2 linked regions of the Candidatus Palibaumannia cicadellinicola genome follow. The protein of the gene in region 1 interacts with the protein of each later gene in a pairwise test. Links are inferred from orthologs where the notes say so. Each region holds a gene or a part of one and is shown in the gene's direction. Other genes may lie near its edges.

The links.
Region 2: the proteins of plsB (region 1) and acpP interact in binary tests that used the Escherichia coli proteins (3 or more experiments, as listed by UniProt). The link is inferred for Candidatus Palibaumannia cicadellinicola from one-to-one orthologs.

The regions. Positions count from the first base shown.
Region 1 is NZ_CP008985.1:33,531-36,879, reverse strand. What follows is about bases 339-3,349. They hold plsB (glycerol-3-phosphate 1-O-acyltransferase PlsB), read left to right. Parts: upstream 339-651; coding sequence 652-3,048; downstream 3,049-3,349. Other genes in these bases: ubiA (4-hydroxybenzoate octaprenyltransferase), read right to left, coding at 3,052-3,349; trpS (tryptophan--tRNA ligase), read left to right, coding at 339-476. Outside these bases: more of trpS, read left to right, coding at 1-338. UniProt on the Escherichia coli protein: Catalyzes the transfer of an acyl group from acyl-ACP to glycerol-3-phosphate (G3P) to form lysophosphatidic acid (LPA). This enzyme can utilize either acyl-CoA or acyl-ACP as the fatty acyl donor.
Region 2 is NZ_CP008985.1:497,090-500,348, reverse strand. Bases 339-3,259 are described here. They hold acpP (acyl carrier protein), read left to right. Parts: upstream 339-1,641; coding sequence 1,642-1,878; downstream 1,879-3,259. Other genes in these bases: tmk (dTMP kinase), read left to right, coding at 3,002-3,259; pabC (aminodeoxychorismate lyase), read left to right, coding at 2,103-2,906; fabG (3-oxoacyl-ACP reductase FabG), read left to right, coding at 747-1,481; fabD (ACP S-malonyltransferase), read left to right, coding at 339-750. In the rest of the region: more of fabD, read left to right, coding at 1-338. UniProt on the Escherichia coli protein: Carrier of the growing fatty acid chain in fatty acid biosynthesis.

The DNA.
Region 1 (3,349 bases):
CATTAATTTCTAATTTAGGTGCTCGTATCATGTCATTGCTAGAGCCTACTAAAAAAATGTCTAAATCATATGAGAACAGCAATCACGTAATAACCTTGTTGGAAGATCCTAAATTAATAGTTCAAAAGATTCATAATGCAGTGACTGACTCTTACAATCCACCTAGAGTCTACTTTGATCCAATAAAAAAACCCGGCGTTTCCAACTTACTCAATATTCTATCCTGCGTTAGTAGTACTCCTTTAGCGGAATTAGAACAGATTTTTGAAGGTAAAATGTACGGACATTTAAAAACTGCAGTAGCTAGTGCAGTATTAGATATGCTGGAGTCATTACAGAAACGTTATTATATGCTACGAGCAGACGAAACCTACCTGAGTCAGGTACTACGCGAAGGAGCGGAAAAAGCTCGTAATAATGCTAGCATAACTCTAGCGAAAGCCTATCATGCCGTAGGTTTTTTGATTAACTATTAAGTCTATATAAGTACTACTAGTCAGTAACCTAATAAACTTATAATTTTATTATCTAGTTTATTAATTCGTTATGAAAGAGTAGATAAGACGCCAAAGTAACTACTTTAACACATGACTAAAGGTAATTATCATTTTGTTTTATTTTTTTTACCTTAGCAAGAGGCTTAATATAAAGATGTCTAATTGGCGTATAATTTACGACACTTTGTTATATTTATTACTTAAGTTCTTAGTAAGAAGTCACGTTCTTCCGGCAGATTCACTCGTAGAAGCCGGCTTAGATCCACAGCAGCCTATGATATATGTGTTACCTTATAATTCAAAAGTAGATCTACTTACTCTACGCATGCAATGTTTCAAAAAAATGTTGCCAGACCCGCTAGAACCATTGTATATAGCGGGTGTAAAACTTCCGCGTTATGTTTTTATTCATCATAGCCCACGTGTGTGTTCATTATTTTATGAATATCTGAAATTATACCGCAAAAATCCTTGGTTAAATGTGCAAATCGTTCTAGTTTTAGTAATGTTTGGACGTTCACCCGGTCGTGAAGGACATAAAAATCTACGGTTCAATGGTTTTAAGAAATTCATGACGGTGCTGTGGTTAGGTCGTGATAGTTTTATTCATTTTTCTAGGCCTTTATCAATACCAATACGCTATACAGCTACCGCAACAAATGGTATGGATAAAATCCTAGTCCAAAAACTAGCGCGGGCCGCGCGTATTTACTTCGCTCGTCAGCGGCTAGTCGCTATGGGTCCGCGCCTACCGGTTCGTAATCATTTGTTTAATCAGTTACTCGCTTCTCAAGCAATTCAAAAGGCAGTGAAAGATGAAGCGCGTAGTAAAAACATATCAGTAAAGCAGGCACAGCAAAAAGCGAGCGCATTGATCAAAGAAATAGTAGCAGACTTTTCTTATGAAGCAATACGTTTATCGGACCGAGTGTTAGGTTGGACCTGGAATCTTCTTTATCAGGGTTTACATGTGCATCACGTAGATCGAGTTCGTCAATTAGCAGAAAAAGGACATGAAATTGTTTATGTACCCTGTCACCGTAGTCATATGGACTATCTGCTACTATCCTACGTTTTGTATCATCAAGGTTTAGTTCCACCACACATCGCAGCTGGCATCAATCTAAATTTCTGGCCGGTCGGTCCTATCTTCCGTAGGCTAGGAGCATTTTTTATCCGCCGTACTTTTAAGGGTAATAAGCTTTACTCTGCTATATTCCGCGAATATCTCGGTGAGCTGTTCATCCGCGGTTATTCTGTTGAATATTTTTTAGAAGGTGGTCGTTCACGTACTGGCAGACTACTGGAACCCAAAAAGGGTACTCTGACGATGACTCTCCAAGCCATGCTACGCGCCGGTAAACGGCCTATCACTCTAGTGCCTATCTATGTTGGCTATGAGCATGTAACGGAAGTAGCTACATACGCTAAGGAGTTATACGGGGCGGTCAAAGAAAAAGAGGGACTCATACAGATGGTATGTGGATTCCGTAAATTACGCAATCTTGGTCTCGGATATGTAAATTTTGGTGAACCTTTGTCATTAGTCACTTGGCTCAATCATAAAGTTCCGCAGTGGCGCGAAAATATCAATCCCATAGAATCAACTCATAGACCAGATTGGTTAGCGCCAACGGTGGACAATATCGCGATAACTATCATGATACGAATTAATAACGCAGCAGCGGTTAATGCTATGAATCTATGTTCCAGCGTGCTGCTAGCTTCACGTCAGTGCTCATACTCACTAACGCGGACACAATTACTATCGCAGCTGACGTGCTATCTTGAGTTATTACGTAATGTTCCCTATGCACCTGAAGTGACGGTACCAAATATTACGTCTAAAGCTCTATTAGAGCATACACTTGCACTCAATAATTTTACTATTATAAGCGATATGATTGTGTTCTCAAGTGATCAAGCTGCACTGATGACTTATTATCGTAATAATATTCAGCATCTATTGATTTTACCGTCTTTAGTTGCAACTATTGTCAATAGCCAACCTGGTATCAGTCGTAAGAAACTATATTATTATATCTTATGCTTATATCCAATGTTGAAGGCAGAACTATTTATGCGATTTAGCAACCAGGAGTTACTACTTTTTATCGACCTTCTAATTGCGGAGTTGTATAGGCAGAGACTATTCGACGTACAAAAAAAACAGCTACATCCTGCTCCAGAGTGCACGCATACACTACAATTGCTAGCAGCAATTGGGCTAGATACACTACAGCGTTATGCCATAACTTTCTCGCTATTATGCGCTCATCCGCAAATCAATCGAGGTACACTAGAAAAAAAAAGTTGGATAATTGCCCAGCAGTTATCGATAGCACATAGTATTAATGCACCAGAGTTTTTTGACAAAACTATATTTTCTACCCTTATAACTACGTTACGTCATGAGGGTTATATTAGTTATAGTGGAGATGTCAGTTTAAGCTATGGTAAAGTTGAAGAGACAGCGGGCTTATTAAATACACTCATTACTCCTGATATACGGATCACTATTGCTAGCGCGCTAAATCCATCTAGTGAGTAATAGTTAGCTTAGTAAAATACCGATAAATATTAGCATACCTACATAGTTATTATTCAAAAAAGCCTGAAAATATGCCTGCCTATTACGACAATTCATTAACTTTTGTTGCCAAGCAAATAGCACTGATACCCCAACTAATGCTATATAAAAAAGATATCCTAACGCCATTTGCCAACCTATTATACCTAATAAAAATAGTGTAATAGTTTGTGAGAGCCCAATCATCAGCCTATCGAAACGACCAAAAAAAATAGCAGTAGATTTCACACCGATGCGTAAATCATCATCTCTATCTACCATA
Region 2 (3,259 bases), 460 kb from region 1 along the record:
TTGACAGCGTCGGTAGTGATCTGGCGAATCTGGCAAAGGCTTGGTGGTACAATGCCGATGTTTATGGCAGGCCACAGCTTAGGTGAATATTCAGCACTAGTATGCGCTGGAGTACTTGATTTCTCTTCTGCCATTCAATTAGTAGCTCGACGTGGTATGTTAATGCAGAAAGTCATGCCTACTGGTACAGGCGCAATGTCTGCCATTATCGGTCTAGATAATGCAACTATTTCAGCAGTCTGTTTACAAGCTGCGCAGGGACAAATAGTATCGCCGGCAAATTTTAATTCACCTGGACAAGTGGTAATTGCTGGTCATAAAGCCGCGGTGGAACGCGCTAGTATCATCTGCAAAACGGCTGGTGCTAAACACACGCAGATGCTGTCGGTCAGTGTACCATCACACTGTATACTAATGAAGCCTGCTGCTAATAAATTAGCACAAATGCTAGAAACGGTACATTTTTCTATCCCACAGGTTCCTGTTGTTAACAACGTTGACGTATGTGCTGTTACAGATCCAGCTTTAATCCGTCAGGCGCTAGTGCGTCAGCTATATAGCCCTGTGCGCTGGACCGAAACTATCGAGTACTTCTATGCACAGGGCGTTGAGACTTTGCTAGAAATAGGACCTGGTAAAGTGCTTACTGGATTCACTAAAAGAATTATCGATACACTATCCTGTATGGCGGTACACGACCAGATTTCGCTAGCTACGGTAATTCAAGATCAAAGTAGGAAAAAGCAATGAGTTTAAAAGATAAAATTGCGTTAGTTACCGGCGCTAGCCGTGGTATTGGTCGAGCGATTGCAGAAATGCTAGCAGCGCAGCAAGCAGTAGTAGTAGGAACCTCTACTAGCGAAAATGGAGCGGATAATATTAGCCGGTATCTAGGTAAAAGTGGTAAAGGTATTAAACTGAATGTTTCCGACCTAGTCTCTATCGATGCTTGTTTAAAGAGAATGCGTGCAGAATTTGGCGATGTGGATATATTAGTAAATAATGCAGGCATCACACGTGATAATCTTCTGATACGTATGACAGAAGATGAATGGCATTCTGTTTTAAATACTAATCTAACTTCTGTATTCCGTATGTCAAAAGCGGTAATACGAGCAATGCTCAAAAAGCATTATGGTAGAATAATTACCATAGGCTCTGTTGTAGGAGCGATAGGAAATGCAGGACAGGCTAATTATACCGCTGCTAAGGCAGGATTAATTGGCTTAAGTAAATCGCTGGCTCGTGAAGTTGCATCGCGCGGCATCACAGTAAACGTGGTAGCACCAGGTTTTATTACCACTGATATGACAGAAGTATTGACAGATGAACATCGTGTGGGCATTTTGTCCAAGATTCCGGCTAACCGTCTTGGGTATCCTAAAGAAATAGCCAGTGCGGTAGCTTTTTTTGCCTCCGATGAGGCTGCATACATTACCGGCGAAACTATACATGTCAATGGAGGTATGTATATGCTGTAAAAAGCATGAAAATCATTTGCGTTGTCTATAGTAAATACCGCAAAATAGCAGAAAATAGTAGTTCGACTAGGCCGGAATTTTAGTGGTATCTTTTTCAAGATTTTATACACGACGAAAACCATCGCGTAAGCGATTTTTTTTTGATAGGAAATTTAAAAGTATGAGCACTATCGAAGAACGCATTAAGGTAATCATCGCTGAACAACTGGGCGTTAAGAAAGAAGAACTAGTCAATAGTGCTTCTTTTGTTGACGACCTAGGCGCTGACTCTCTTGACACTGTTGAGCTAGTAATGGCGCTGGAAGAAGAGTTTGATACCGAAATTCCGGATGAAGAAGCTGAAAAAATCACTACTGTTCAGGCAGCGATTGATTTTATTCAGGCAAGTCGGCAATAAGTTAGCTTAGGCGGTCAAGCGATCGCCTAAACTTTTTTAGGCTAGACTTATATTACAAACAGATTATTATATGAGATGATTAGTTAAATATCGTCTTAATCTACCTACATGGCCGTTTCTCTTAATTCAGCACGAATTTCCGCTCTATTCTAATAGTATAGTATTAGTACGTAGATACTATTATTCTTCACTATGTCTGCGAAAGGAGATAAATAAGTAGATTTATGTTCTGGATAAACGGCCAACTTAAGCAACAATTGCCGCTGACTGACCGCGCCTGTCAGTTTGGTGACGGTTTTTTTACCACAGCTAGTCTTTTAGACGGCAAGATATCTTTTTTGACATTGCATATCGAGCGTATTACTGAAGCTGCGGAACGTTTGTTGTTCGATAGGCTAGATATCGAAGCACTACGCCAGGAAATGCTCATCGCTGCTGCAACCGGCGGCTCTGGATTTATTAAAGCGATCATCAGCAGAGGGAGTGGTAACCGCGGCTATAGTTTTAGTAACTGTGGCGCTCCTGTCCGTATTATAGAACACGGCTACACACCAAGCCACTATGCTACCTGGCGAAGCAATGGTATACGTCTGACCCTAAATCCGGTACGCCTGGCGCGGAATCCTTTACTTGCAGGTATTAAGCATCTTAATAGGCTTGAGCAGGTGTTGATACAAGCTCATTTAGAACAAGAAGGTGGCGATGAAGCGCTAGTACTAGATACGGACGGAAATCTGGTAGAGTGCTGCAGCGCCAATTTATTCTGGCGTTATGGGAGGCAAGTTTTTACTCCTGTGCTGAGCTATGCTGGAGTAGCCGGCATCATGCGCCGACGTGTATTAGGCTTATTACCAAAGCTTGGTTATTTATGTGAGGAAGTCACTACTGGCCCCGATGCGCTGAAACAAGCTGATGAGGTAATTATTACCAATGCTTTGCTGCCGATAGCACCGGTAAACTCAATCGGTTCATACTGTTACTATGAACGTACCTTATTTAATTTACTCAGCCCACAGTGCCAATGCTAATGAAATACTAAATAATTTTAACAAGCATCCATTTGCTAACATCTCTTGCAATAAAAACAGCTATCACGAAACACCATAGTCAATCCGGATAGGCCATGAATAGTAAATTTATTGTTGTCGAGGGCCTCGAGAGTACCGGCAAGACCTCAGCAATTCAACAGATAGTAGCTATCTTACATAGCTATGGTATTAACGATATAATCTCTACTCGAGAGCCAGGTGGTACTCCATTGGCAGAACAACTACGTACTCTAATAAAGCAAGGCATAGGATCTGATCCGATTACCGACTGTGCTGAGCTTTTGTTGTTATATGCCGCACGTGCACAATTGGTAGAAAGTGTTATCAAACCT